Regions from separate parts of the Pseudomonas sp. FG98 genome, predicted to be linked through region 3. Evidence: riboswitches for the same ligand, from Rfam matches in the RefSeq annotation. Region 3 holds a riboswitch; each other region holds the start of a gene.
What was found. Region 3 has a riboswitch for cobalamin ahead of ACODSK_RS02170 (TonB-dependent receptor). Riboswitches for the same ligand answer to the same signal wherever they lie in the genome.
Positions count from the first base shown of each region.

Region 1 (10,035 bases), on a different contig from region 3:
GATTGCCGACCACGCCTTCGAACCCTTCCAGTGCGTTGCCTGGGATGCGCCAAACGGTACTGGCGAGCTGAGCCTTGCAGTGATTGACCGGACCAGCACCCGGATTGGCAGCAAGCAGGTACCGAGCAGCACCTACTCCGACCCGGCACAGTGGGCGCACCTGATCGAGGAAGTCCGCGCCGAACTGCGCGACAAGGGTTACGACCTGCAACCCTGGACCATGCCGAAGTAACTTCCCCATTCGAAAAAGTGCACCTCGGGGTGCACTTTTTTCATGTCGCCAAGTTGTACCTTATTGTCGCTGCGACACTTCACCGCAGTTCATCAAGTGGCAACTCGTCGATATGCCGGTAATCCGCCTGCAAACTTTCCGCAAGCTGCCGCGCCCGTCCCAGACGAATCGGCGCCCTTTCCATATCGAGCAATAAAGTGCTGCACGGCAGCGCCTGAAGTTGCTCCTTGATCGTCAACCGTCCGTCGGTCAGCAGCAGGCAGCGCTGCACCTCACCGGGAAATTGCTTCTGTCGACGCAACAGCCACTGCCTCGCCTCTTCCAGCGCCGCCAGCAACGGCGTGCCGCCCCCTGCCCCGAGCGCCGCCAGCCATGGCTGCAAGGCCGCCGAGGCTTTCAGGCCGTGGCGCTGCCAGCGCGGGCTACTGCCGCTGGCCGTCAGCAAGGCCAGCCGCGCGCGGGTGCGATAGGCCTGGTCGAAAAGCCCCGCCAGCACGCCCTTGGCCCGGCTCAAGGCCTGATGACGCCGGGTCGAGGCCGAGGCGTCGACGATCACCAGCCAGAGCTGCGGATGGCTGGCATTACGCTGGATCCAGCGCAGATCGCTGCGCTGTCGTGGCCGTCCGTTGAGCAGGGTGCCCGGCCAGTCCACCTTGCCCTGCCCCGCACTGCGCCCGCGGCCGCGCGGGCCCTGGTCGAGCCTGCCGGCCTTGGGCCTGGCATCCGCGCTGGCGCGGGCACGGATGCTCAGGGCTTTTTTGGCCAGCTCGGCACCTCGCGTCGGGCCCCGGTGGCCACCGGCTGCGCCGGCATCTCACCCCACTGCCCGCTCGCTGCAGAGTCCGTTTGCGCCTGCTGGCCTGCGGGCGGTGCCGGTGGCTGACTTCCGGCCGGCGGCGTCTGGCGGCGATGACGCAAGGCGAACTCGGCCACCGCCTCGATATCCTCATCCTCGATCCGCTCGCCACCGCGCCAGGCAGCATGGGCCCGAGCCGCACGCCACCAGACCAGATCGGCACGCAGGCCATCCACGCCGGCCTCGAAGCAGCGTGCGGTGATCACGGCGAGGGAGCGATCGTCCAGCTCGATCGACGACAACTGCTGCCGCGCCGCCTGGCAACGTTCACGCAATTGCGCCTGCACCGTCGCCCACTGCGCGACGAAGCCTTCCGGGTCGCTGTCGAAAGCCAGGCGTCGACGCAAAATCTGCCCCCGTGCCTCGGGTAGCGGCTGCCCCGTCAGGGCGACATTGAGCCCGAAACGGTCCAGCAGTTGCGGGCGCAACTCGCCTTCCTCCGGATTCATCGTACCGATCAGCACAAAGCGCGCACTGTGCCGGTGGGACAGGCCGTCACGCTCGATCCGGTTGGTGCCGCTGGCAGCGACGTCCAGCAGCAGGTCCACCAGGTGGTCGGCCAGCAGGTTGACCTCGTCGACATACAGCACGCCGCCATCGGCCCTGGCCAGCACGCCCGGGGAGAACTGCACGCGGCCCTGGCCTAGGGCGGCATCCAGGTCGAGGGTGCCGACCAGACGCTCCTCGGTGGCGCCCAGCGGCAAGGTTACGAACGGCCCTTCGCCGAGCAGGTCGGCCAAGCCCCGGGCCAGGGTGCTCTTGGCCATGCCCCGCGGCCCTTCGATCAGCACGCCGCCGATCTTCGGGTCGATGGCGGTCAGGCACAGAGCCAGCTTCAATTCCTCGGCGCCGACCACGGCGGCCAGGGGGAAATGCACGGGTTCAGTCATTTCAACGGTCTTCCTCGCCGTCCAGCAGCTGTTCTTCCAGGGCCTCGCGGTAGTCTCCCGGCGCCTGCCAGAGGCCGCGCTGCTGGGCCTCGATCAGGCGCTCGGTGATGTCGCGCAGGGCCTCGGGGTTGTGCTGGCGGATAAAGTCGCGGGTCGCGGCATCGAGCACGTAGGCATCGGCCAGCGCCTGGTAATGGTGGTCATCGATCAGATGGGTGGTGGCGTCGAAGGCGAACAGGTTGTCTACCGTCGCCGCCAGCTCGAAGGCGCCCTTGTAGCCGTGGCGCTTGACCCCGTCGATCCACTTCGGGTTCAGCGCCCGGGCACGGATCACCCGGTTCAGCTCTTCCTTCAGGGTGCGGATGCGCGGACGCTCCGGCTGGCTATGGTCGCCGTGATAGCTGGCGACGCTACTGCCGCCAAGGCTTTCCACCGCCGCGAGCATGCCGCCCTGGAACTGGTAGTAGTCGTTGGAATCGAGCAGGTCGTGCTCATGGTTGTCCTGGTTTTGCAGCACGGCCTGGACCTGGCCCAGGCGCCGGGCGAAATGACCACGGGCCTCGGTGCCCTCGTCGGCACCGCCATAGGCATAGCCGCCGTGGTTGAGGTAGACCTCGGCCAGGTCCTCGCGGCTGTGCCACAGGCGGCCGTCGATGGCGTTCTGCACCCCGGCGCCGTAGGCCCCGGGCTTGGAGCCGAACACCCGCCAACCAGCCTGGCGCCGCGCCTGCTCTTCATCCAGGCCGCTGGCCAGCAGCTCGGCACGCTCGCTGCGCACCCGCGCCGCCAGGGGATTCATGTCTTCCGGCTCATCCAGCGCCGCCACCGCATGCACGGCGGCATCGAACAGCTTGATCAGGTTGCCGAAGGCATCGCGGAAGAAGCCGGACACCCGCAGGGTCACGTCGACCCGCGGTCGATCGAGCAGGCTCAGGGGCAGGATCTCGAAGTCGTCGACCCGATGACTGCCCGCCGCCCACACCGGGCGCACGCCCATCAGGGCCATGGCCTGGGCGATATCGTCGCCGCCGGTGCGCATGGTCGCCGTGCCCCAGACCGACAGGCCGAGCTGGCGCAGGTGGTCGCCGTGATCCTGCAAATGGCGTTCGAGAATCAGGCTGGCCGAGGTGAAGCCCAGGCGCCAGGCCGTAGCCGTGGGCAGATTGCGCACATCGACGGTATAGAAGTTGCGCCCGGTGGGCAGCACATCGAGACGCCCGCGACTCGGCGCCCCGCTGGGCCCGGCAGGGACGAAACGGCCGTCCAGGGCGGACAGCACGCCGTGCATTTCTGCAGCGCCGCAACCGTCCAGTTGCGGTGCAACCCGCTCGCGTAGAGCGTCGAGCACGGCGAGGACCTCGTCCCAGGCCGGCTCGCTCGGCACTGCCGGCTCGCCAGCCAGGGTCCGTTCGATCAGTTGCGTCGCGAAGATTTCCAGGCGCTCGCGGGTATCCCCGGCGGTACGCCACGGACCGCAGTCCAGGTCCGCCAGCGACGCAGGACGCAATCCCTGCCAGGCCTCGCCCAGATCACAGTCCAGCGGATCGAAGCCCAGGCCCATGGCCCGCGCCAGCGCCCGTGGCAGGCTGGCATTGGCGCCACGGCCATCGCCACGGGCGACCCGCAGCAACGCTGCCAGGGTATCGATCCGCAGCCGGCCGACCGGCGATTCGCCGAACACATGCAGGCCATCGCGGATCTGCGACTCCTTGAGGTCGCAGAGGTAGGTGTCCAGCCGCGGCAGCCACACCGCCGCATCGTCCAGCGCGCCGTCGAGTTGCAATTCGCGGTCGATATGGTTGTCGCGCACCAGTTGCAGGATCTCTTTCTGCAATTCCACGGCGCGCCGCGGATCGAGCAGTTGCGCTTCGTAGTATTCGTCGGCCAGGCGCTCCAGGTTGCGCAGCGGGCCATAGGTTTCGGCGCGGGTCAGCGGTGGCATCAGGTGATCGATGATCACCGCCTGGGTGCGCCGTTTGGCCTGGGCGCCCTCGCCCGGGTCATTGACGATGAACGGATAGATATTCGGCAAGGGCCCGATCAAGGCGTCCGGCCAGCACTGCGCCGACAGGCCGACGCCCTTGCCCGGCAGCCACTCCAGGTTGCCGTGCTTGCCGACATGGATCTGCGCATCGGCGGCAAAGCCATGACGCAGCCAGAAATAGAAGGCCAGGTAGCCATGGGGCGGCACCAGGTCGGGGTCGTGGTAGACCGCGCTCTGGTCGAGCTGATAACCCCGCGCCGGCTGGATGCCGACGAAGGTCAGGCCCAGGCGCAGGCCGGCCACCATCATCCGCCCGCCACGGAACATCGGGTCCTGCTGCGGCTCGCCCCAGCGCTCGCGCACCGCCCGCTGGTTGGTTTCGGGCAATTGGGCGAAGGCCGCCAGGTAATCGTCCAGCGCCATGCTTTGCATGCACGGGCGCTGGTCGAGGCTGTCGAGGTCGTTGCTGACACCGCCGAGCAGGTCATGGATCAGTTGCGTACCGCTGTCCGGCAGATCACCGACCGGATAATCCTGCGCCTTTAACGCACGGAGGATATTCAGCGCCGCCGCCGGGGTATCCAGGCCGACGCCATTGCCGATACGCCCGTCGCGGGTCGGATAGTTGGCCAGCACCAGGGCCACGCGCTTCTGCGAATTCGGCAGGCGCGCCAGTTCGCACCAGCGCCGCGCCAGTTCGGCGACGAAGTCCATGCGCTCCGGCTGCGGCCGGTAGCAAACCACGTCGGACTGGCTGCGCTCGCTGCGCCAGGCCAGGTCCTTGAAGCTGATCGGCCGGGTGATGATGCGCCCGTCCAGCTCCGGCAAGGCGATATGCATGGCCAGGTCGCGAGCGCCGAGGCCCTGCTCGCTGGCCTGCCAGCCGGGTTCGTTGTCCTGGGCGCAGATAGCCTGCAACACCGGGATATCGCGGCGGAACGGACGCAGATGGGGCTGTTCCGGGCTGGACTGGGCGAAGCCGGTGGTGTTGATGATCAGCGCGGCGGCGGTTTCATCCAGCCACGCCTCGACCTGGGCCAGACAACCAGCTTCCTTGAGGCTGGCCACGGCGATCGGCAGCGGATTGAGCCCGGCGCCGTCAAGACGCTGGCAGAACACATCGATAAAGCCGGTGTTGGCCGCCTGCAGATGGGAGCGGTAGAACAGGATCGGCACCACCGGCCGGCCGGGCTGCCAGTCGCCACGCCACTCGGCCAGTCCGGCCTCGGCATGACGCGGGTGATACAGGCTGGTACGCGGCAGTTGCCGGGGCTCGTCCCAGGGGTAATCGCGCCCCAGCCAGAGACTGGCGAGGCAGTTGAACAGATTCAGGGCATTGGCCTTGCCGCCCTGACGCAGGAAGTGCCAGAGGCGCTCGGCCTGCTCGCCGGTCACACTGCCCAGGCTGCTCAGCTCCGGGTCCGGGCGGTCGTCGCCCGGGACCAGGATCAGTTGCACGCCACGGGCGGCCAGCTCGACCAGTTGCTCGACACCGTAGCGCCAGTAACCGATACCGCCATGCAGCGACACCAGGATCACCTTGGCATGACGCAGCACCTCGTCGATGTACAAATCGACCGAGGCGTGGTTCTGCACCTGCATGGGGTTGGCCAGACGCAGGCTGGGGTAATCCTCCGGCAGCTCGCGGGCGGTTTCCGCGAGCAGCGCCAGGTGCGAGTCACCGCTGCAGAGAATCACCAGCTCGGCCGGGGTCTGGCCGAGATCGGCAATGCTGTCGTCCGGCACGAAGCCGCCGGGCTGGGTCCGCAGCAGGTGCATGGATCAGGCGCCCAAGGCAGCGCGCAGGCGGGCTTCCAGGGCCACGGCATCGAGGTCCTGGCCGATCAGCACCAGGCGGGTAATGCGTGCCTCATCACTGCGCCAGGCGCGGTCGAAGTGCTTGTCGAAGCGCGTGCCCACGCCCTGGATCAGCAGGCGCATCGGCTTGCCGGGGATCGCCGCGAAGCCCTTGACCCGCAGGATGCCGGTGTCCACCACCAGCTGGGTCAGGGCGTCCAGCAGCAGGGCTTCGTCGGCCTCGGGCAGGTCGAGGGAGATGGAGTCGAAGGCGTCGTGATCGTGATCGTCGTGGTCATCATCGCCGTCATGGTGGGAATCATGGTGGGTGCGGCGGCCATCGATGTGGGCTTCCGACTCGGCACCGAGGCCCAGCAGCACTTCCAAGGGCAGCACGCCCTTGCTGGCTTCGATCACCTTCACTGCCGGCGGCAGTTCTTCCTGCACTTCGGCGCGCACTGCGGCCAGGGCCTCGGGGGCGATCAGGTCGGCCTTGTTGAGGATCACCAGGTCGGCGCTGGCCAGTTGGTCAGCGAACAGTTCATGCAGCGGCGACTCGTGGTCGAGGTTCGGGTCCAGTTTGCGCTGGGCATCGACCTGCTCCGGGAAGGCGGCGAAGGTGCCGGCAGCCACGGCCGGGCTGTCGACCACGGTGATCACTGCGTCGACGGTGCAGGCGTTGCGGATTTCCGGCCATTGGAAGGCCTGGACCAGGGGTTTGGGCAGGGCCAGGCCGCTGGTTTCGATCAGGATCTGGTCAAGGTCGCCACGGCGCGCCACCAGCTCGCGCATCACCGGGAAGAACTCTTCCTGGACGGTGCAGCACAGGCAGCCGTTGGCCAGTTCGTAGACACGGCCGTTGGCCTCTTCCTCGGTGCAGCCGATGCTGCATTGCTTGAGGATTTCACCGTCGATGCCCAGTTCGCCGAATTCGTTGACGATCACCGCGATACGGCGGCCATTGGCGTTGTCCAGCATGTGCCGCAGCAGGGTGGTCTTACCCGAGCCGAGGAAGCCGGTAACGATGGTAACGGGGAGTTTGGCCAGTGTTTTCATGTCGGATGCCCTTGGCAGGATGGCGGGCATGGGGGACGGCTGCCACGGACCTTGCGGTCTGGACGCGTTCGCCACCGGATCACCCCGCCCGGTTAATGTGCAATCTGTTCGAGGCAGGTCTCCTGGCTCGCGCGGTGTCCCGGGGACGCCATCGACGCCTTCCCGCCTTATATATCGGCAGTGGCAATGGTCGATGGGCTCAGCGCTTACAGTTGCGGGGGCAGCCGCGGCTTGGTACCGCGTTCCCGTCTTAGCTCCGACACTCGTCTTGCAGGGCCGGAGAACCTCGAAGCGGCAAGGCTACGCAGTGCCCGAAGGGCGGTCAACCGCTGTATTGACGGATGTCAACGCGCGTGATTTCCTAGCGCGATTCGTTTGGGTGCCTTTTTTATTACAAAAGGTGAAACGGGAAACCGGTACGTCGCGACCTTGCAGGTCTGACAAATCCGGTGCTGCCCCCGCAACGGTAGGCAAGGAAAGCGTCTGATCCACTGTGCCAGCAGTCCGGCATGGGAAGGAGACGCCGTGGTAATCAACCCCTTGCAAGCCCGGAGACCGGCCCAAGACCGATTTGACCAAACCCGCGGTGGGCGGGCGATGTTGCAACTCCTCGGCGCCTTGCGCCCGGGAGTTCTTCGCGCTTGCCCGTTGCCAGGACAACACCCCCAGAGGAAAGCGCCATGCCCATCACCAGCACCGCCAGCCACGCCAGCAGCACCTCCACGACCCTCAGCCAGCGCATCGTCGCTGCCGTCAGCGCCTCGGTCCTGGGCCTGTGCCTGGTCTACTTCGCCGGCTTCTCGCATATCGAAGCGGTGCACAACGCCGCCCACGACACCCGCCACAGCGCCGCCTTCCCCTGCCACTGAGGCCTGACCGCATGTTCACTCGCATCGCTCGCACTGCGGGCTTTACCGGTCTGCTGGCCGCGCTGTTGCTGACCCTGCTGCAGAGTTTCTGGGTCGCGCCGCTGATCCTCAAGGCGGAAACCTACGAAAACTCGGCCCCGGCCGCCGCTCATGAGCACGAACACGCCGATGCCGCTGCGGCCGGCGAAGGTCATCACCACGACGCAGAAGCCTGGTCGCCGGAAGATGGCTGGCAGCGCGTGCTGTCCACCACCGGCGGCAACCTGGTCGTCGCGGTGGGCTTCGCCCTGCTGCTGGCAGCCATGTACACCCTGCGCAACCCTGGCAGCGTCGGCGTCGGCGCGCTCTGGGGACTGGGCGGTTTCGCCGTGTTCTGCCTGGCGCCGAACCTCGGCCTGCCACCGGAGTTGCCGGGCACCGCTGCCGCCGATCTGGCCCAGCGCCAGTTCTGGTGGGTAGGTACCGCTGCCGCCACCGCCGTCGGCCTGGCGCTGATGGTGTTCGCCGGCAACTGGGTGCTCAAGGCTGCCGGACTGGCCCTGCTGGTGATCCCCCACGTGATCGGCGCGCCGCAACCGGAGGTCCATGAAAGCCTGGCCCCGGAAGCCCTGGAATCGCAGTTCATCGTTGCTTCGCTGCTGACCAATGCCGGCTTCTGGCTGGCCCTGGGCCTGATCAGCGCCTGGCTGTACCGGCGCCAAGCTGCCTGATGGCCGTCCCGCCCGGCGTGGCACCGCTGTACGCCGGGCTGGGCTGCCGTCGAGGCGTCCCGGCCAGTGAACTGGCCGGGCTGCTGCGGGATGTGATGCAGTCGCGCAACATGCCCTTCAGTGCCCTGGTCGGCCTGGCCAGCATCGACCTCAAGCGCGGTGAAAGCGGGCTGCTGCAACTGGCCAGCGACCTCGCCCTGCCCCTGCACTTCTTCAGCGCCATCGAACTGGCCTCGTTCGCCCCGCGTCTTAGCCATCGTTCCGCGATCACCTTCCGCCATAGCGGGTGTTATGGCGTGGCGGAAAGCAGTGCCCTGGCCCTGGCCGAGCGACTGGGCGGTGGTACGGCGCAACTGCGGGTCGAACGCATCGTGCGCGACGAGATGACCCTGGCATTGGCCTGGATCCCTGCTTCTGGCGGATAATTCGCCACCCTGCCTTCGCGAGACCTCTCATGACCGTTTATTTCATCGGTGCCGGCCCCGGCGATCCGGAGCTGATCACCGTCAAGGGCCAGCGCCTGATCCGCCAGTGCCCGGTGATCATCTATGCCGGCTCCCTGGTGCCCACTGCGGTGCTCGAAGGCCACAACGCCGAGACCCTGATCAACAGTGCCGAACTGCACCTGGAGCAGATCATCAAGGCCATCCGCGAGGCGCACGACAAAGGCCAGGACGTGGCCCGTGTGCACAGCGGCGACCCCAGCCTGTACGGCGCCATCGGCGAGCAGATCCGCCACCTGCGCGCATTGGGCATTCCCTACCAGATCATCCCCGGCGTCACCGCCACTGCTGCCAGCGCCGCCCTGCTCGGCTGCGAACTGACCCTGCCGGATATCGCCCAGAGCGTGATCCTCACCCGCTTCGCCGATTCGTCACCCATGCCGCAAGGCGAAGCCCTGGCCAGCCTGGCCAGCCACCAGACCACCATGGCAATCCACCTGGGGGTGCGTCATCTGCCACGGATCGTCGAGGAGTTGCGCCCGCACTACGGCGGCGACTGCCCGATCGCCGTGGTCCATCGTGCGACCTGGCCGGATCAGGACTGGGTGCTGGGAACGCTGGACGATATCGTCGAGCTGAGTGCTGCCAAGGGATTCCGGCGCACCGCACTGATTCTTGTTGGCCGGGTGCTGGCCGCCGACAGCTTCAGCGAGTCAGCGCTGTACCGCGCCGGACATGCCCACCTGTACCGGCCCTGAGGCGTATTGCATTGCCATCACTGCGCCTGCACAGTAGCGCAACCACCACCCAAGAAAGGATTTCCCCCGATGCTGGAACTTCGTCCTTGCTGCGAATGCTGTGCCACACCACTGCCGGGCGACAGCCGTGACGCGATGATCTGTTCGTTCGAATGCACCTATTGCCGCGACTGCGCGCAGGACACGCTCAAGGGCAAATGCCCGAACTGCGGCGGCGAACTGCAACCGCGGCCGGCGCGAGTGGGCGAGAAGCTGGCGAAGAACCCGGCGACCACACAGCGTACGGTGAAGGTCGAGGGGTGTGTGACGCACTGAAATCTGTGTTGCAACGGATGGCCCTATCGCCGGCAAGCCGGCTCTCATAGAACAACACATAACTTATTGATTTTGCAGGTATTTATGGGGGCGGGTTTACCCGCGATTACGATGGTGGCATCACC
Region 1 is NZ_JBMDIJ010000106.1:1,819-11,853, forward strand. It holds gene ACODSK_RS29750 (hypothetical protein) at 1-232, shown strand, start outside; gene ACODSK_RS29755 (vWA domain-containing protein) at 312-983, opposite strand; gene ACODSK_RS29760 (magnesium chelatase ATPase subunit I) at 980-1,978, opposite strand; gene cobN (cobaltochelatase subunit CobN) at 1,980-5,741, opposite strand; gene cobW (cobalamin biosynthesis protein CobW) at 5,745-6,815, opposite strand; cobalamin riboswitch at 6,911-7,119, opposite strand; cobalamin riboswitch at 7,176-7,394, shown strand; gene ACODSK_RS29775 (CbtB domain-containing protein) at 7,496-7,684, shown strand; gene ACODSK_RS29780 (CbtA family protein) at 7,696-8,394, shown strand; gene ACODSK_RS29785 (cobalamin biosynthesis protein) at 8,394-8,819, shown strand; gene cobM (precorrin-4 C(11)-methyltransferase) at 8,849-9,595, shown strand; gene ACODSK_RS29795 (DUF1272 domain-containing protein) at 9,665-9,910, shown strand.
Region 1: it holds a riboswitch for cobalamin, as region 3 does, so the genes downstream of both, ACODSK_RS29775 (CbtB domain-containing protein) here and ACODSK_RS02170 (TonB-dependent receptor) in region 3, are expected to answer to the same signal.

Region 2 (10,035 bases), on a different contig from region 3:
ATCGTCGAGACTGCCGCGAAAGCCGCCGCCCAGCTCGGTTTCACCATGGCGCAGCAGATCCAGGATCATGCCGGGCGATCCGCCACCGCCGCTTCGGCGAAGGTCGCCATCTGCCCGTGCAGGTCACAGGCCAGGCGCAGCAGCGGCACCGCCAGCGCCGCACCACTGCCTTCGCCAAGACGCAGGCCCAGCTCCAGCAACGGTTCGCCTTGCAGCTCCGCGAGCACCCGACGGTGGCCCGGCTCGGCGCCGCGATGACCGAAGAACAGCCATGCCCGGCAGGACGGATTCAGACGCACCGCCAGCAGCGCCGCGACCGTACAGATAAACCCGTCCACCAGCACCGCCACGCCCTCCTGGGCACAGGCCAGATAGGCGCCCGCCAGGGCAGCGATTTCCAGCCCGCCGACCGCCAGCAGCGCCTGCCACGGATCGCCCGCGATCCCGGCATGACGTTGCAACGCCGCCTCGATCACCTCGGCCTTGTGTCGCACCCCGGCGGCATCCAGGCCGGTGCCGGGGCCGCTCAGCTCGATGGCCGGGCAGCCCAGCAAGGCGCAGGCCAGGGCGCTGGCGGCGGTGGTATTGCCGATGCCCATTTCGCCGCCGATGAACAGCCGTGAACCGGCCTGCACGGCGCGCAAGGCGCTGTCGCGGCCGCCTTGCAGGGCACGCTCGGCTTGCTCGGCAGTCATGGCCGCGCCCCGGGCGAAGTTGGCGGTGCCGGGGGCGATACGCAAGTGGCGCACACCCGGCAGGTCCAGTTCGAGGTTCACCGTGCCCAGATCCACCACTTCCAGTTGCGCGCCCAGTTGCCGGGCCAGCACGCTGATCGCCGCGCCGCCGCTGACGAAGTTGAGCAGCATCTGCCCGGTAACTTCCTGTGGATAGGCGGAGATGCCTTCGGCGACCACGCCATGGTCGCCGGCGAAGATGCTGATCCACACCTGTTCCAGTGTCGGCTTGAGCTGGCCCTGCAGCGCCGCCAGTTCCACCGCCACCTGCTCCAGTCGCCCCAGCGAGCCGGCCGGCTTGGTCAGTTGCTGTTGCCGTGCCAGGGCTTCTGCGCGGATCGGTTCATCCGGCACACGGCACGGATCGCGCCACCAGGCTTGGGTCATGATGGGTTTCCTTTGAGATGGAGCGGCAAGCCGGCGACGGTGAGGATCACCCGCTGGCAACGTTCAGCGACGGCCTGGTGCAACCAGCCGGCTTCGTCGACATAACGCCGGGTCAGTTCGCCCAGGGGCACCACACCCAGGCCGGTTTCGTTGCTGACCAGGATGATTTCCCCCGGCAGCTCGGCCAGGCATTCGAGCAGCGCATCACGCTCGGCGGCCAGGCGCGCGGGGTCTTCCAGCATCAGCAGGTTGGTCAGCCACAGGGTCAGGCAGTCGACCAGCAGGCAGCGGTCGGCGGCGGCATTGGCGCGCAGCACCGCGGCCAGGGCCAGCGGTTCCTCGATCAGCGCCCACTCGGCCGGACGCCGCTCGCGGTGCAGTTGCACCCGGGCGTTCATTTCGCCGTCGAGGGGTTCGCTGGTGGCGATATAGGTGACTGCCAGGCCACTGGCGCTGGCCCGTTGTTCGGCCAGGCGGCTCTTGCCCGAACGGGCGCCGCCGAGAATCAGGTTGAGCATGTCAGTCGAGCCCGCAGAGTTGACGGAGTTGGGCGCAGTCCAGGTGCTTGTCGACCAGGTCGGCCAGGCGTTCGATATCGCGCTCGCGCAGGGCGTGGTAGTCGATGCGTTCGACCTGCTCCAGTCCCGCCCAGCGCAGCAGTGCGGCGCAGGAGTCGGGAGATTCGAACAGGCCGTGAAGATAAGTGGCGAGGATCTGCCCGTCGGCGCTGATGGCGCCATCGTCGCGGCCATCGGCCAGTTTTACCGCCGGACGCTCCAGAGCAGCGCCTGTGGTGACTCCAGCATGGATCTCGTAACCGCTGATGGCGGCCTGTTCGAGGTTCAGCACACCACTGACGTTGCGCAGCTGCTTGTCCGCTTCCAGCACCGTCGAGTAGTCCAGCAGGCCCAGCCCGGCGCTGCTGCCGGCCGGCCCTTCCAGGCCCAGCGGGTCATGCACCTGCTGGCCGAGCATCTGCAAGCCGCCACAGATGCCGACGACCTTGCCGCCGTAGCGCAGGTGGCGGGCGATGGCCGTATCCCAGCCGCGCTCGCGCAGTTGCGTCAGGTCGCCGCGTACGCTTTTCGAGCCGGGCAGGATGATCAGGTCGGCCGCCGGGATCGGCTCGCCGGGGCCGATGAATTGCAGGTCCACCTGCGGGTGCAGGCGCAGCGGATCGAAGTCGGTGTGGTTGCTGATACGCGGCAGCACCGGGACTATCACCTTGAGCTGTTGAGCAGCCTTGGCGCCCTGGCGGCGGTCGAGGCCGTCCTCGGCTTCCAGGTGCAGGTCCATCACATAAGGCAGCACACCGAGCACCGGCTTGCCGGTGCGTTGCTCCAGCCAGTCGAGGCCCGGCTGCAGCAGGGCGATATCACCGCGGAAACGGTTGATGACGAAGCCCTTGACCCGCGCCTGCTCGCTTGGCGAAAGCAGCTCCAGCGTGCCCACCAGGTGAGCGAACACCCCACCGCGATTGATATCGGCGACCAGGATCACCGGGCAGTCGACCGCCTCGGCAAACCCCATGTTGGCGATATCGCCGGCACGCAGGTTGATCTCCGCCGGCGAGCCCGCACCCTCGACCATCACCACCGGGTAAGCGGCGCCAAGTCGCTGGTGCGAGGCCAGTACCGCCTGCATGGCAATGGCCTTGTAGTCGTGATAGTCCACCGCATTCATGCTGGTGACCGCACGGCCATGGACGATGACCTGGGCGCCGGTATCGCTGTTGGGCTTGAGCAGCACCGGGTTCATGTCGGTGTGGGGTTCGAGGCCGCAGGCCTGGGCCTGCACCGCCTGGGCCCGGCCGATCTCGCCGCCGTCGGCGGTGACCGCGCTGTTCAGCGCCATGTTCTGCGGCTTGAACGGTACGACGCCGACACCCTGGCGCTTCAACCAGCGGCACAGCGCGGTCACCAGGGTACTTTTGCCGGCGTCGGAGGTGGTGCCCTGCACCATCAGGGTGGTCATGGCTGTTCCTTGCGGTAGGCGCCCAGCGCGGCGGCCAGGCGTTGCCAGTCGGCCTCGTCGGCAGGCAGGCCGAAGCGCAGGCTCGGGGGTTGATCGAACAGGCGCAGGAGTATGCCGCGCCGGGCCATGAATTCGTGCAAGGCGACGGCCTGATCATGGCGCAGGTACTGGAACAGATCGCAGCCACCCGTGGGCTTGAGTCCGGCGGACTCCAGCAAGGCGGCCAGGCGAGCGCTGGCCTCGGCACAGCGCTCGGTTTGCAGATTTTGCGTCTGGCGGTCGGCCAGGCAAGCCTGGCCGAGGGCGCGGGTCGGCCCACTGATGGACCAGGGGCCGAGCTCTTCCGCCAGTGCCCGCAACAGCGCCGCTTCGGCCAGCACGAAGCCGAGGCGTACCCCGGCCAGGCCGAAGAACTTGCCGAACGAACGCAGCACGATCAGGCCCGCTCGCTCGCTGAACGCCGCGATGCTCTGCGCCGGCGTGTTGTCCATGAAGGCTTCGTCCACCAGCAGCCAGCCGCCACGACGGGCCAGGCGTTCGTGCCAGGCCAGCAGTGTCTCGGGGCTGAGCACGCGGCCGGTGGGGTTGTTCGGGTTAACCAGTACCAGCACATCGAGCGCGTCCAACCGCGCCTCGACCTGTGCTTCGTCCAGCTCCAGCAGCTCATGCCCGGCCCGGCGCCAGGCCTCGGCGTGCTCGGCATAGCAAGGGGACAACACGCCGACCTTGCCCCGCGGGCGCAGGCGCGGCAGTGCCTGGATCGCTGCCTGCGAACCCGCCACCGGCAGCAACCGGGTTACCCCGTAATAGCCTGCGGCGGCCTGCTCCAGGCCATCGTCGGTTTCCGGCAAACGCGCCCAGGCACGCAGGGGAATCTCGGGAATGGGGAAGGCCCAGGGGGCGATGCCGCTGGACAGGTCCAGCCAGTCTTCGCGGGCGATGCCGTACTGTTCGATCGCCCGCAGCAAGCGGCCACCGTGTTCAAGCATAGAATTCCGCTCCCAGGCACAGCAGCAGCAACCACAGCCACACGCCCTTGCACACCAGTTGCCAACCACGCTCGATGGAGCCGGCATCCGCCGGTGGGCCTTCGCCCAGTTGCGGGCGCTCGTGCAGCTCGCCGTGATAGACCGCCGCGCCGCCCAGTTCGACACCGAGGGCACCGGCGCCGGAGGCCATCACCGGTCCGGCATTCGGGCTGTCCCACTTCGGCCCTTGCTGGCGCCAGCACTTCAGGGCCAGGCGGGTCTTGCCCAGCAGTGCGTAGGTCAGCGCCACCAGGCGCGCGGGTATGTAGTTGAGGACATCGTCGATTCGCGCCGCCGCCCAGCCGAAGCGCTCGAAGCGTTCGTTGCGGTAGCCCCACATGGCATCCAGGGTGTTGCTCAGGCGGTAGAGCACCACACCGGGAGCACCGGCGATGGCAAACCAGAACAGCGCGGCGAACACTGCATCGCTGCCGTTCTCCAGCACCGACTCGGTAGCGGCGCGGGCCACGGCGGTTTCATCCAGCTCGGCGGTTTCCCGGCTGACCAGATAGCCGACGCGCTTGCGCGCTTCATCCAGGTCGCCGCCGCGCAAGGCATCGGCCACCGGCTGCACATGCTCGCCCAGGCTGCGCAGGCCGAGGGCGCAGTACAGCGCGATGATCTCCACCAGCCAGCCGATATAAGGCAGCCAGGACAACGCCGTGACCAGCAGGGTCAACGGGATCACGGCGAGGAACCAGGCGCTGACGCCATGGCTGCGCCAGCCGCGCCCGCCGGCATTGAAACGCTGCTCCAGGCGTCCGGCGAAATTGCCGAAGGCCACCAGCGGATGCCAGCGCCGCGGCTCGCCCAGCAGCGCGTCCAGCGCCACTCCGGCCACGGTCAGCAAGGCCACACTCATTCGCTTTCTCCCCAGTGGTTTTCAAACAGCATGTCGGCCAGCGGCCGCGGCGTGGTCCAGCCCTCCAGCGCCAGCATCGGCGCCGGATAGAACGCCTGCACCGGGCCCAGGCAGAGGATCGCCAGCGGCTTGGCACCTGCCGGCATATGCAACAGCTCGGCCAGGGCCTGCGGATCGAACAGCGACACCCAGCCCATGCCCAGCCCCTCGCTGCGAGCCGCCAGCCAGAGATTCTGGATCGCGCAGGACAGCGAGGCGAGGTCCATTTCCGGCAGGGTGCGACGGCCGAAGATATGCGCCTCGCGTTTGTCCATCAGCGCGGCCACCAGTAATTCGGCGCAGTCGTTGATGCCTTCGACCTTGAGCTGCATGAACTCGTCGGAGCGCTGGCCGAGGGCTTCGGCGGTGCGCAGGCGTTCGTCTTCCACCAGCGCCCGGATGCGCTGACGCAGGTCGCGGCGGGTGATGCGGATAAAGCGCCAGGGCTGCATCAGGCCGACGCTGGGCGCCTGGTGCGCCGCCTCCAGCAGCCGCGCCAGCAGCTCGGGGGCCACCTCGCCGCCGCTGAAGTGGCGCATGTCGCGGCGCTCGCCGATGGCCCGGTAGATCGCCGCGCGCTCGGCAGCACTGTAGGCGTGTTCGCTCATGGCGCCAGCAGCGCCGCCGTCGCAGCGGGGTTGGAAGGGAAATAGAAATGCACGTAGGAGGCGGTCAGGCGGCCGATGCGGTACACCGCTTCCGCGCCGCGCCCGCCGTTGGGGCTCTGGCCGCGGGCGATCGGCTCCAGCTCGGTGCTGGTCAGCGAGTGGTGATAGGTGTGGCCGCGCAGGGTGCCTTCCGGCAATTCGACCGCCTGCAGGGCCAGGGCCGCCAGACGCTTCTGCATCACCGCCTCGCCCGGCAGCAGGCCGGCCAGTTCGGCGCGCTCGCCGGCGACATCGGTCAGCGCATCGAGCAGGTAGAGCATGCCGCCGCATTCGGCCAGCAGCGGCTTGCCGGCCTGGTGATGGGCGCGGATCGCCGCCAGCATCGCGGTGTTGGCCGACAGCGCATGGTGGTGCAGTTCCGGGTAGCCGCCGGGCAGGTACAGGCTGTCGGCGTCCGGCAGTTCGCGATCATGGATCGGCGAGAAGAAGCTCAGCTCGGCGCCCATCTCGCGCAGCAGGTCGAGGCTGGCGCCATAGGTGAAGGCACAGGCTTCGTCACGGGCTACGGCGATGCGCACGCCTTGCAGCTTGCGCTCGATCACCCGCGGCGCCGGCTGCTCGAAGGCCACCGGCGGCGGCAAGGCGGACTGGCAACTGTCACCCAGGGCCTTGGCTGCGGCATCGAGGCGCAGATCAAGATCGGTCAGTTCGCTGGCCTGGACCAGGCCCAGATGGCGGCTCGGCAGCTCGATGCCGGTTTCCCGCGACAGCCCGCCGTACCAGCGCAGGCCTTCAGTGAGGCTGCCTTCGAGCAATTGCGCATGGCGCAGCGAGCCAACCCGGTTGGCCAGCACGCCGGCGAACGGCAGGTCAGGTTGATAACGCGCCAGCCCCAGCGCCAGGGCGCCGAAGGTCTGGGCCATCGCCGTGCCGTCGATCACCGCCAGCACCGGCACGCCGAAGTGGCGGGCCAGATCGGCACTGGAGGGCGTGCCGTCGAACAGCCCCATGACTCCCTCGATGAGAATCAGGTCGGCCTCTCCCGCCGCTTCCCAGAGCAGGCGCCGGCTTTCCTCGGCGCCGACCATCCACAGGTCGAGCTGGTACACCGGCGCGCCGCTGGCCCGTTCGAGAATCATCGGATCGAGAAAGTCCGGTCCGCACTTGAACACCCGGACCTTGCGCCCCTGGTTGCGATGCAGGCGGGCCAGGGCTGCGGTGACGGTGGTCTTGCCCTGGCCGGAAGCCGGCGCGGCGATCAGCACCGCCGGGCAATGCCGGGTGTCGCTCATAGTTCGACGCCCTTCTGCGCGCGGATGCCGGCCTGGAACGCGTGCTTGACCATGCCCATCTCGGTGACGGTGTCGGCCAGCTCGATCATCTCTTCCTTGGCACCGCGACCGGTGACGATCACATGCTGCATCGGCGGACGGGTTTGAAGGTCGCCGAGCACCGTATCGAGGTCGAGGTAGCCGTGCTTGAGGGCGATGTTCAGCTCATCGAGGACCACGAACTGGATGGACGGGTCGCGCAGCAGTTGCCGGGACACTTCCCACGCCGCTTCGGCCGCAGCGATATCGCGCTGGCGGTCCTGGGTCTCCCAGGTGAAGCCCTCGCCCATCACGTGGTAGCGCACCTGCTCGGGGAAACGGCGGAAGAACAGTTCCTCGCCGGTGGCATTGCGGCCCTTGATGAACTGCACCACGCCGCATTGCATGCCATGGCCGAGAGCCCGGGCGAGCATGCCGAAGGCCGAACTGCTCTTGCCCTTGCCATTGCCGCTGAGCACCAGCAGCAGGCCGCATTCGTTGGGGGCATTGGCGATACGCTCGTCGATTACCGCCTTCTTGCGCTGCATGCGCGCCAGGTGGCGTTCGTCACGTTCGGGGGATTCGCTCATCGGGGGTCTCCGCGGGCCGCTGGCGCCTGGCATGAGCGACAGCTGAAGGGATGGGGGCACGGAGGAAAGCGCAGACACCAGGCGCGTAGCCCGGAAAACCGCGCACCACCCGCCGTGATGCCGTTGACTGTTTGCAGGCCGGTCTCCGGGCTCATGAGCGGATCGCCTGACGATCCCGACCGGGCGCCTTCCCGGGTGTGGAACCCAGTGGCCATGCGCGGTCTGCACTCATCTACCGTTGCGGGGGCAGCGCCGGCATCGCACCGGCTTCCCTGTTTCACCCGGTCGAACTTGCGCTCACAGGGCACCTGAAACAAGTCGCGAAGGTTAGAGGGTTGGGCCCGGAGCGTCAATTGGAGACGCCGATCACATTGCGACCAACGGCGCAACTTTCATGTTGTGCCGTACTCCAACCGAGTGATATCACATTGCCATAGTCGTCCGCTGTCGCTGTAGCTCGTACAACAATTACGAAGGAGAGCAGCATGCAAGGTCTGATCATCAACAACCCCCGTCTTGAGTTCCTGCGCCCGGCGCTGGAGCGCTGGGGGGAATGCATCGAGCGCTTCAACCAGACCCTGGGGGACAACGAAGGCCCCCACTGGCAGGGGCAGCAAGCCAACCTTGGCATGCTCTCGGCGGCGCTCTGGCAGGCCGAGCTGGTCACCTTGCAGAGCTACCAGAGCAAGAAGCAGCGCGATGAAGGCGAACGCGGCGCGCGCTGCGATCTGTTGATCGCCAGCAAGGAGGAATCAGCTTACCTGCATGCCGAGCAACGCTGGCCGAAGGTCGGGCGCCTGGATCTGAGCGTGGCCTTGCAGGAGACCGCGCTGGCGGCCAAGGCGATCGCCTATCCCAGCCAGTTGAAGATCGCTGCGCTGTTCGCCAGTCCCTGCAAGCTGGGCCAGCATGCCAGCCCGGAGGAGTTGCAGGACCTGGTGGACGACCTGCAGAAACATACCGCCTGCGCCATTGCCTGGTGCTTCCCGTATGGCTATCGGAAGCTGCATGACGAGGTGGGCCAGTATTATCCGGGAGTGGCACTGCTGCTGAAGCAGGCCTGATCAGGGATTGAACCTCCCTTCGCCGCATTGCCTCTGACTCCTTAGGACCCGTTCTCCCGAGGAGTCACCCATGCCTTCCCTGCGCATCGCCATCCTGCTGGCCATCACTACCGGCCTGACCGCCTGTGGCGAATCGGCCCGCCTCCAGGTCACAGACGGCAGCGGCTCGACGCCGCAGTTGCCCGAGCCGAACAAGACCCTGATCCCGACGGTGAACATCGCCCCCGCAGTAGGCTGGCCCGATGGCGGCAAGCCCAAGGCTGCCCAAGGCACCCAGGTGATGGCCTTCGCCAACGGCCTGGACCATCCGCGCTGGCTTTACGTACTGCCCAATGGCGACGTGCTGGTGGCGGAAAGCAATGCACCGGAGAAACCCGAGGACAGCAAGGGCATTCGCGGCTGGGTGATGAACAAGGTCATGGCCAAGGCCGGCGCCGGGGTGCCCAGCGCCAACCGCATCACTTTACTGAGGGACGCCGACAAGGACGGCGTGGCGGAAACCCGCACGGTATTTCTCAAGGACCTCAACTCGCCATTCGGCATGACCCTGGTGGGCAACGACCTGTATGTCGCCGACACCGATCGCTTGCTGCGCTTCAAGTACCAGGACGGCGCCACGTCGCTGAACGGGTCGGGCGAGTCCGTCACCGAGTTGCCGGGCGGCCCGCTGAATCATCACTGGACCAAGAACGTCATCGCCAGCCGCGACGGCAGCAAGCTCTACGTGACCGTCGGTTCCAACAGCAATGTCGCCGAGAACGGCATGGACAAGGAGAAGGACCGGGCGGCGATCTGGGAAGTGGACCCGGCGACCGGCCAGCACCGGATCTTCGCCTCCGGCCTGCGCAATCCCAACGGCCTGGCCTGGGAGCCGCACAGTGGACAGCTGTGGACGGCGGTAAATGAACGGGACGAGATCGGCAGCGACCTGGTGCCGGACTACATCACCTCGGTCAGGGACGGCGCCTTCTATGGCTGGCCCTACAGCTATTACGGCCAGCATGTGGATGTGCGGGTGCAACCGCAGGACCCGGATATGGTGGCTAAAGCCATTGCCCCCGACTATGCGGTCGGGCCGCACACCGCCTCGCTGGGGCTGGCCTTCGCCGAGGCCGGGGCGCTGCCGCCGCCGTTCGACCAAGGTGCGTTCATCGGCCAGCACGGCTCGTGGAACCGCAAGCCGCACAGTGGCTACAAGGTGCTGTTCGTGCCGTTCAGTAGCGAAGGCAAGCCGGCGGGCAAACCGATCGACCTGTTGACCGGCTTTCTGAATGACGAGGGCAAGGCCATGGGGCGGCCGGTGGGCGTGGTGACCGACCAGCGTGGCGGGGTGCTGGTGGCGGATGATGTGGGGAATGTGGTTTGGCGGGTGAGCAAGGCCCGTTGATGGTGGTTGTCTGTACTGGCCTCATCGCCGGCAACGCCGGCTCCCACAGGTT
Region 2 is NZ_JBMDIJ010000036.1:41,497-51,531, forward strand. It holds gene cobC (alpha-ribazole phosphatase family protein) at 1-69, opposite strand, end outside; gene cobT (nicotinate-nucleotide--dimethylbenzimidazole phosphoribosyltransferase) at 66-1,121, opposite strand; gene cobU (bifunctional adenosylcobinamide kinase/adenosylcobinamide-phosphate guanylyltransferase) at 1,118-1,639, opposite strand; gene ACODSK_RS19875 (cobyric acid synthase) at 1,641-3,095, opposite strand; gene cobD (threonine-phosphate decarboxylase CobD) at 3,092-4,084, opposite strand; gene cbiB (adenosylcobinamide-phosphate synthase CbiB) at 4,077-4,985, opposite strand; gene bluB (5,6-dimethylbenzimidazole synthase) at 4,982-5,632, opposite strand; gene ACODSK_RS19895 (cobyrinic acid a,c-diamide synthase CobB) at 5,629-6,924, opposite strand; gene cobO (cob(I)yrinic acid a,c-diamide adenosyltransferase) at 6,921-7,532, opposite strand; cobalamin riboswitch at 7,652-7,859, opposite strand; gene ACODSK_RS19905 (hypothetical protein) at 8,018-8,596, shown strand; gene ACODSK_RS19910 (PQQ-dependent sugar dehydrogenase) at 8,667-9,983, shown strand.
Region 2: it holds a riboswitch for cobalamin, as region 3 does, so the genes downstream of both, cobO (cob(I)yrinic acid a,c-diamide adenosyltransferase) here and ACODSK_RS02170 (TonB-dependent receptor) in region 3, are expected to answer to the same signal.

Region 3 (10,035 bases):
TAGGTGATGCCACCATCGTAATCGCGGCGGTCCGGCGTTCCGGTAAACCCGCTCCCACAGGGATCGCTCCGACGTTCAGCGCCTCAACAACAGAATAAAGAACACCCCACCCAGCGCTGCCGTGGCGATGCCGATCGGCAAATCCTGCGGCGCGATCAAGGTACGCGCGGCCACATCCACCCAGACCAGGAAGATCGCCCCAAGCAGCGCGCTGACCGGAATCAGCCGACGGTTTTCCGCGCCCACCAGCGCCCGGGCGATATGCGGGACGATCAGGCCGACAAAGCCGATGGCGCCACTGAGCGAGACCAGCACGCCGGTCAGCAACGAGGTGCAGACAAACACCTGCAAGCGCAGGCGCTTGCCATTGAAGCCGAGGCTGACCGCCGTCTGCTCGCCACTCATCAGCGCGTTCAGTCCACGCCCGAGGATGCGCAGGACAAACAGCCCCGCCAGCACGCACAGCGCCGGCAACCAGATCACCTCCCAGCGCGCCGCGCCCAGGCCGCCCAGCATCCAGAACACCACCGACGTCGCCGCATGCTGGTCGCCGGTGTACAGCAGCAGGTTGACCAGGGCCATCAGCACGAACGACACGGCCACCCCCGCCAGCAACAAGCGATCGCTGTCCATGCGTCCGCTGCGTCGGGCCACGGCGATGACCAGCAGCATGCCCCCCGCCGCGCCGGCGAAGGCCGCCAGTGGCAAGCTGAACACGCCGATGAACTCGCCCAGGTAGAGGATTACCAGCACCGCGCCCAGGGCCGCTCCGGAGCTGACCCCGAGCAGGTGCGGATCGGCCAGCGGGTTGCGCGTCACCGCCTGCAACGCGGTGCCGACCATGGCAAGGCCGGCGCCGACCAGCGCGCCGAGGATCACCCGTGGCGCACGGATCACCCAGACGATCTGCGCCTGGCTGCGGGTCCACCCGCCACCGAGGTCCATCCCCAGTTGCTGGCCGACGATGCCCGCCACATGGGCCAAGGGCACCGACGCAGGACCAAAGGCCAGGGCGCTCAGGCACGACACCAGCAGCACCAGGATCAGCGCCGCGATCAGCCAGCGATAGGTGCCGGTCATGGATCAACGCCTGACAGCAGATCGGGGTACCAACCGCGGGCGAGGGTTTCGACAGCCTGCGCATTTTCCACCGACGGCGTCACCTGCAAGTACGAGAGCACGATGAAGCGCTGCTCACGAATGGCGCGGACGTCTTTCAACGCCGGCTGCTGAAGGAGGAAATCGCGCTTCTGCTGCCAGCTACGCGGACCATAGTCGACGATGACGATCACTTCAGGATCGCGCTCGACCACGCTCTCCCAGTTGACATGGGTCCAGCTGGCGGACACATCGTCCATCACGTTGCGCCCGCCCGCCGCCTCGATCAACGCCTGGGGCATGCCCAGGCGGCCCGAGGTCATGGGACGGTCTTCGCCACTGTCATAGAGGAACACCCGCGGATGCTGCTGCACTCGGGCGACGGCGTGGCTGACGGCACCGACCCGAGCGCGCATCTGCGCGACCAGCGTCTGTGCCTGCGCCTCGACCGAGAAAATCCGCCCCAGATTTTCCAGGTCACGGTAGACGTCCTCCAGGCTGGCGCGCTGTTGCGGCATCACCCAGGAGCAGGACTCGCTCAGTTCGTACACCGGGATATCGAACGGCGCGAGGGTGGCCGGCGTCACCGGGCCGCCGACCTGCATGCCGTAGTTCCAGCCGGCGAAGAACAGCTGGGTATCGGCCGCCAGCAGCGTTTCCAGCGACGGGTACTGGCTGGCCAGTTGCGGCACGCCCTCCAGGGCCTGGTCGATCCAGGCGTCGCGGTGCTTGCTGCGGGTGAAGCCGGTGTAGCCGATGATTTGCTGGCGCAGGCCGAGGTGCAGGAGCATGGCGGTCATGTTCACGTCGTGCACCACGACCCGCTGCGGGGCCTGGGTGAAGGTGACGTCGCGCTCGCAACTGCGCACGTGCACCGGGTAGTCGCTGGCCATGGCGGGCAGCGCGAGGACGATCGACAGCAGGCCGATCAGGTAGCGAAAGCTCATGGGTGGGTAATCCAGGTGATGCGCGGATAGGGATGCAGCGGGTGCGGGTCGACCAGGGCATCGACGCCGAAAACCTGCTTGAGCAAGGCCGGGGTCAAGACCTGCTGTGGCGTGCCGGCGGCGACGATGCGCCCGCCATCGATCACGTACAGCCGGTCACAGAAAGCGGCGGCCAGATTCAGGTCGTGGAAGCTGGCTACCACGCTGAGGTCGAGGCCACGCAGATGCTGGAGCAGCTCCAGTTGATAGCGCGGGTCGAGGTGGTTGGTCGGTTCGTCGAGGATCAGCAGCTCGGGCGCCTGCACCAGCGCCCGCGCCAGCAGTACCCGTTGTTTCTCGCCGCCGGACAGGGTGGCGAAGGTCTGGGTATCTTGCGCTGCCAGCCCGACCCGGCCGAGTACCTGGCTGACCTGCTGCTGGTCCTCGGCGGTGTCGCCGTCGAACAGTCCCTTGTGCGGCGCCAGGCCCATGGCGACCACATCGCGCACGCTCAGGCCGAACTCGTCGGGAAACTCCTGGAGCACCACGGCGATACGCTGCGCGCACCAGCGCGCCGGGCGCTGCCAGAGATCATCGGCGCCGAGCAGGACGCGCCCTGCGCTCGGTTCGGTGAAGCGATAGGCGCAGCGCAGCAGGCTGCTCTTGCCGCTGCCATTGGGGCCGATCAGCCCGACGAACTCGCCCTGCTCCACTTGCAGGTCAATGTCCTGCAACAGCGGCCGTGGCGCTTGCCCGCGTTGTCGAAGGGTCCAGTCCAGCGCTTCGATGTTCAGGCTTGTCATGCGGTACACCTTGAGCAGGCACCGGCCAGGGGGCCGGTGCGACAGGGTCAGAAGCTGTAGTCGGCGGTGACGAAGAACGAACGCGGTTCGCCCAGGTACCACTGCCGGCCATTGTTGCTGGTGGTGGTAGCGTACTGACGGTCGAACAGGTTGTTCAATTGCAGGCCGAGGGTCAGGTCCTTCTGCACGTGCCAGTCGAAGTTGGCGTCGACCACGGTGTAGCCCGCCACCTCGACGGTGTTGGCGTTGTCGCCGTAGCGGCTGTCGACATAGCGCGCACCGGCACCGGCACTGAAGCGCTGGTCGAAGTCCTTGCTCAGCCACAGATTGGCGGAACGGCGCGGTACGTTGGTCGGGCGGTTGCCGGAGTAGTCGTTGCTGCCACTGGCGAACTCGTCGAACTCTGCCCGCACCCAGGCCGCGTTGGCCGACAACTGTACGTCGTAGGGCAGGCGCAGTTCCAGGGTGGCCTCGATACCGTCCGAGCTCTGCTGGCCAATTTGCTGCTGCACGGTCGGGTTGGCCGGATCGGTGCTGAGCAGCTTCTTCTTGACGATGTGGTAGGCCGCCAGGGTCCATTCCCCGCGTCCCTCGGGGAGCATCTGCTTGATGCCGACTTCGGTCTGCCTGGCCGTGCTCAGGTCCCATTGTTGCTGGGCGGGATTGAGGGTCAGCAGGTTGCTCACGCCTTCGGTGCTGGTGGCGTGCTGACCGTAGAGCGACAGGTCCTCGGTGACGGCGAGCACCAGGCCTGCGCGCCAGTTGTCGCCGGACAGGCTGCGATCGGTGCGGGTGTCGTTGTCCAGGTTGTCGCGGTCCAGATGCACCTGGTCGCGGCGCACGCCGGTGATCAGCGACAGGCGCTCGCTGAGCTGGGTGCGGTTTTCCGCGAACAGCGAGAACTGCCGGGCCTGGTTGGCCTCGCGGGAACGGTACGGGTCGTCGCTGATGTACTCGCCGCCACCGGAGCCGGCCAGCGGCACGGTATCGCTCAGGGTATTGCCGAAGTCATGCTTGCGCACGAAGCGGATCGAGTTGTAGTCGGTGCCGACCACGGTCTGGCTGTCCAGGCCGAACAGAGAGTGCTGCAGGGTGAACGTCTGGCGATCGCCGATCTGCTCCTGGGTCTGCTTGATGCTGATGAAGTCGCTGCGCTCGACCAGGTCGCCCGGCTGCCAGGTGTAGGTTTCGGCATTGCGCCAGCGGCGCTGGACCTTGAGGAAGTACAGCTGGTTGCTGGCGCTGAGGTTGTCGTTGATCTGCCAATCGGTGACCAGACGCGTGGACTGGTCGTTGTAGCGCACTTCGGCGTTGTCGACGTTGTAGTTGTGGTCGCGCAGCGATTCGCGGAAATGCCCGTTCACCAACGGCGTGCCGAAGTAGCGTTGCGGGTCCTGGTCGCCGTAGTCATGGCTGAGGGTGAAAGCCAGGTCGTCGTTGGCCTGCCAATGCAGCGAGCCGCTGATGGCCAGGCTTTGCGAGTCGCCACGGTCGACCCAGCCATTGCTGGCCAGCTTGTTCAGGTTGAGGCGGTAGCTCAGGGTGTCGGTCAGCGAGCCGCCGCTGTCCAGGGCCATCTGCCGACGGTCGTCGGAGCCATAGCCGAAACGCACATGGTTGCGGATCTCGCCCTCGAACGGCTTCTTCGGCACCACGTTGATCACCGCGCCGGTGGCGCCTTCGCCATACAGCACCGACGCCGGGCCGCGCAGCACATCGATGCGCTCGACCGACCAGGTGTCCACCGGGAAGGTCACCGTGCCGGCGCCGACGTACAGGCGGGTGCCGTCGTACAGCTGCATGGTCGAGCTGTGCCCGGTGAAACCGCGGGCCGACAGCGCTGTGCCGCCGTTGCCGGGGGAGCCGATGAAGGTGATGCCGGGGGAGCGGGTGACGGCGTCCTGCACCGTGGCGTTGTTGCGTTTGAGGATCTGCTCCGAGCCGATGCTGGTGACGCTGGCGGGCGTCTCCAGCGGCGTCAGGTTCAGGCGCGAGCCGCTGGTGCTCGGGGTGTGCAGATCTGGCTGCGGACTTTGCTCGGCGACGTCGGTGATGTCCGTCGCAGGCAGCGCCAGTGGTTTGTCGGCCTCGGCGGCCTGAGCGGAGATGGAAAGGAAAACACAGGGCACCAGGCTTGCACGCAGCAGCGTGCCTGGCGAACAACTGAACAACGAATTACGGGACATGTCGTTCCACTTGAAGCAGGAATGGAAGAAGCCCGGAGGGAAAAACGCACAGGAGATTGCAGGCGCACGCGCCTACCAAAACCGGCCTGCGCCCGCCCACCGCGGGTTGCCTATCGATGCTTCAGGCCGGTCTCCGGGCTCGCGAGGGTCGTGAAGCGTTCGCCTTCCCATGACAAGTCACAGTGGCGTTTTGAACGCTTCGCTCGCATACCGTTGCGGGGGCAGCGCCGGACTGATCATCACGCGATGACGAACCGGCTTCCCGTTTCACCCCATGCACGGCGGCAGGGGGCACCTGAAACAGGCGCGCAGATGACCATCAAAGTGCCGCTACGTCAAGCAGAGATCGGCCCGGGAGCGCGCAGTCTCCCGTTGAAAACAGCCTCAGGACTGCTGCGAAAACAGCATCGGCACCCCACACCGTGCGCCGATTCGCTGCATGTAATCCAGCACAGCAGGCGGGAACTCGAGTCCTCTGGTAATCGACAATGACCGCAACACCGGCCACAAGGTGATGTCGTTGATGCCCAGGGCCGTGCGTTGATCCAGCAACGGCGCCAGCTCTTGCAGTCGCTGGTTGACCTCGACCAGCAGCTCCGGGGTGGCCTCGCGCAAGGCTTGAAGATCGCCGAAGGCCTGCTCCTCGCGCAAGCGATAGGCCTCCCGCGCCTGGGCCGTGGCAAGCTCGGCAAAGTCGCCGTTGACGAAACGTGGAATGAACAGCTTGAGCGCAGACGCCCATACCTGCTTCACCCAGGTATCGAGCGATTCGTCGCGAGGCGCCGTAAGCACCGACGGAACGAAAGAGTCGACATAACGAACGATGTCCAGGCTCTCCCCCATATGCGTACCGTCCTCCCGTTGGAGGATCGGCACGGCCTTTTTGCCGATAAGACTTAGCGGCGTTTCGGCGTCGCCCTCCATGATGACCTCAAGGTCGACGAGCATTGCCTTGAGCCCGAAGATCATTCGCGCACGGGTGCAGAACGGGCAGTGCTCGTAGATGTACAGCTTCATCGCAGGTCCTTGCATGTCGTTACCCCGTTGCCGTTCAGAACTGCACCCCACGGGTCAGCCCGCCATCGACGAGCAGGTTGGTACCGGTGGTGAAACTGGCCGCCGGACTGGCGAGGAAGACCACGGCCCTGGCCACCTCCAAGGGCGTGGCCATGCGTCCGAGAGGATTTTCCGCCAGGCACCTGGCGAAGGTTTCCGGCTGCTCGCGTTCGATATCGCCCCAGACCCCATCGGGGAAGTAGACGTTGCCGGGGGACACGCTATTCACCCGAATACCGTCACCGGCATGACGCGCCGACAGGGTTTTACCGTAGTGCAGCAACGCGGCCTTGAGGATGCCGTAGGGCTCGGCGAACTGGTCGACTTCGCGGCCCGAGACACTGGAGATCAGCACGATCGACGCTGCAGCCGACTGGCGCAGCGCTGGCAACGCCGCCTTGACCATCGCGGCGCTGCCCAGCAGGTCGGTGTCGAACGCCCTGCGCCAGGTGTCGAGGTCTTCGCCACCGGCCAGGGCACTGACATTGGGGACGACGATATCGAGCCCGCCCATGCGCTCGGCAGCCGCACCCACCCACTCGGCGATCTGCTGCGGGTGGGTCACATCCACGGCAGTGCCGAAGGCCCGCGCGCCGAACGCGGCACCTGCCGCCTCCACGCCGGAAACACCGCGGGCACAGAATTCGACCTGTGCGCCCTCATCGAGAAACAGTTGCACGATCGCGCGCCCGATCCCGCGTGAAGCGCCGCTGACCAGCACGCGCTTGTCCTTCAAGCCCAGATCCATCATCTATCTCCTCTTGGCAGGGTCCACGACGGCGCTGTACAGCGCCGTCGGGCTGTCTACTTGCGCAGCTTGTACGCAATGATCGCGTCACCCGTTCCGGTTTCCATGAAGGCATGGCCCGACGCTGAGATCAGCACATACTGCTCGCCGTCGACCTCGTACGAGATCGGGTTGGCCTGGGCCCCTACCGGCAGCACATCCTCCCAGAGCACCTCGCCGGTGGCGGTGTCGATGGCGCGGAACAGATTGTCGGTGGCGGCGCCAATGAAGGTCAGCCCACCCGCCGTCAACACGGCACCACCGTTGTTCGGCAGGCCGATGGTCAACGGCAGGTGCGACGGGATGCCGAAGGGACCGTTGCGCCGGGCGGTGCCCAGGGGTTCGTCCCAGACCGTCTTGCCGGTATCCAGGCTGATCGCGCGGATGCCGCCATAGGGCGGGGCCGAGCACGGCACGCCGGTGCCCCAGTTGCGCCATCCGGCATTGACGCGGATGGCGTAAGGGGCGTTGACCTGCGGGTAGGTCGAAGCACCGCCCTCGCCTTTGCCCGATTTGCTGCCGGCCTTGTTCAGCGCCGTCTCGTCCGTCTTCGGCGCGTAAATGGGCTTGAGCCCCATGGCGTTGGCCTGCTCCCGCGGAATCAGCTGGTTGAGGTTGGGGATATCGTTGTAGTTGGCGATCAGCAGGCGCCGTACCGGATCGATAGCCACCGAGCCCCAGTCCGAACCGCCGTTGTAGCCGGGGTACTGGATCCACGGACGGTCCACCGACGGCGGCGTCAGGTAGCCTTCATAACTGGCCTGGCGGAACTGGATCCGGCACATCAGTTGGTCCAGCGGCGAGAAGCCCCACATGTCGGCTTCGGTCTTCGGTGCCTGGCGCAGGGTGTGCCATTCGGAGGTCGGCTGACTGTCGGCGAGGAACCCCGGTTCCACCGAGCCGCCCTTCGGCGCCTTGACCTCGCCAACCGGGGTCAGCGGTTCGCCGGATGCCCGATCGAGGATGTAGATATCGCCCTGCTTGGTCGGCAACAGCACCGCCGGCACCGGCTTGCCATCCTTGCCCGGATAGTCGAGCAGGGTCGGCTGGCTGCCCAGGTCATAGTCCCAGACGTCGTGGCGGATGGTCTGGAAATGCCAGACGTCCTTGCCGGTCTTCACGTCCACGGCCACCAGCGAGGTCGAGTACTTGTTCTCGGCCTCGCTGCGGTTGGAGCCGTAGTAGTCGATCGACGAGTTGCTGATCGGCAGGTAGACGTAGCCCAGTTGCTCGTCACCCACGGCAGCAGTCCACATGTTCGGCGTGCCGCGGGTGTAGGTGGTGCCTTCGGCAGGTCCGTGGACGTTGTCCGGGTTGCCCAGGTCCCAGGCCCAGGCTAGTTTTCCGGTCAGCGCATCGTAGCCGCGGATCACGCCAGACGGTGCATCTTCGTCCTGGCCATCGCGAACCTGGGCACCGGTTACCACCACGCCGTTGACGATGGTCGGCGGCGCCGTTACGGCATACCAGCCGGGCACCTTCTTGCCGAGGCCCTGCCATAGATCCACCGCGCCGTTCTGGCCGAAGTCCTGGCAGGGTTCGCCAGTGTGCAGGTCGACCGCGATCAGTCGCGCATCGAGGGTCGCCTCGATCACGCGGCTGCGGCACTGGGCCGTTTCCGGCAATTGCACGGCGGTGTGGACGGCCACGCCCCGGCAAGCGGCGGCATGGGGAATCGCCTGGTCCGCAACGCCCGGGTCATGGCGCCAGTTTTCCTGGCCGGTCGCGGCGTTGATGGAAATCAGGATGTTCTTCGCCGAGCACATCAGCAGGTCGTTGCCGATCTTCAGCGGCGTGGTCTCGGGCGAATAGCGCACGCCGGCATTGGGCAGGTCGCGGGTGTGATAGACGAACGCCCGCTCCAGGTGAGCGACGTTCTGCGGGGTGATCTGCTGCAGCGGGCTGAATCGCTGGGCGTTGTGGTCGCCGCCGTAGAACGGCCAGTCGCCGGCGATCGGCGACGGCTCCGGGGTTGGCTGGGCAAATGCGAGCGGCGACAACAGTGCGCCGGTGATGGCAAGCGCACCGGCGCAGGTAACGGAAGTAGACATGAAGACCTCGTCAGACAGCGCGGCGCAAGGCCGGCGAGAGCAAAAGGATCAGCACCAGGATCACGCTCACGGTGACCAGTCGCGGCACCAGGCCCCAGCCGTTCAAACCCACCTCCCACAAGGCCCAGACCAGGGTCAGGCCCCAGATCAGGGCAAACAGATGGAGGGCGCTGCGCCGCTGCCGCCAGAGCAGCCAGGCGGTGACCGTCGAGCCAGCGCCCGCCAGTCCGTAGTACCAGCTACCGCCCAGGGCCATCAGCCACACACCGCCAGCCAGCATGGCCAGGCCGAACAATCCGAGCGCCAGGGCGAGTACCCCGACCGCCACTCTCCAGCCAGCCCGGTCCGGAGTCTGGGAAACACCACTAGGTTGAGTCATGACGCTGTTGATTCCTTGACGTGCAGTTGATTCAGGCCAACGTGTGGCAGCGTGCCGATCGGGCGGCGGGTACAGAACAGGGAGAGAATCGCGCCCACCACCAGCAAGGCGCCGACGACGATGAAGGCCAGGGCGAAACGGCCCGATCCGGCGACCACATAGCCGGTGACGATCGGTGCGAGCAGGCCGAACAGGTTGCCGACCGCAGTGATGAAGCCCGCTGCCGTGCCGACATCGTCTTCCGCACGCACCAGGTCGTTGACCAGCGACAGGTTCAGGGAGATGGCCGAGGCGCAGGTGGCCAGCGACAGCGTGATGACCAGCAGGATCGCCCAAGTGCTGTCGATGGCCGGGACCAGAAAGATCACCGACGAGCCCAGCAGGACACTGGCAATCACCTTGCGCCGCTGACCTGTCTCTGCAGCACCAGGGCGCATGACCTTGTCGCTCAGGCGGCCAATGACAATCGCCAGGATGGCTGCACCGAGGTAGGGAATGGCGGTGTAGAAGCCGCTGGACATCACCGTAAGACCCTTCTCCGCCTGCAGGTAGCTGGGCAACCAGGTGAGGAAGAAGTAGGTGGCGTAGACCGCGCAACCATGGGACAGCGCGATGGCCCACATGCTGCTGGAGCGCGCCAGGCCCTTGAGACCGAGGGAGACGGGCTGAGCCGAATCCGCAGTGGTTGTGACACTGCCCCGGGCGATTTCCTCACGCTCCTCGGCACCCAGCCAGGGCGCCTTGGACGG
Region 3 is NZ_JBMDIJ010000002.1:127,173-137,207, forward strand. It holds gene ACODSK_RS02155 (FecCD family ABC transporter permease) at 76-1,080, opposite strand; gene ACODSK_RS02160 (ABC transporter substrate-binding protein) at 1,077-2,045, opposite strand; gene ACODSK_RS02165 (ABC transporter ATP-binding protein) at 2,042-2,827, opposite strand; gene ACODSK_RS02170 (TonB-dependent receptor) at 2,875-5,013, opposite strand; cobalamin riboswitch at 5,121-5,327, opposite strand; gene grxB (glutaredoxin 2) at 5,398-6,030, opposite strand; gene ACODSK_RS02180 (SDR family NAD(P)-dependent oxidoreductase) at 6,065-6,817, opposite strand; gene ACODSK_RS02185 (pyrroloquinoline quinone-dependent dehydrogenase) at 6,874-8,907, opposite strand; gene ACODSK_RS02190 (glucose dehydrogenase) at 8,918-9,286, opposite strand; gene ACODSK_RS02195 (MFS transporter) at 9,283-10,035, opposite strand, start outside.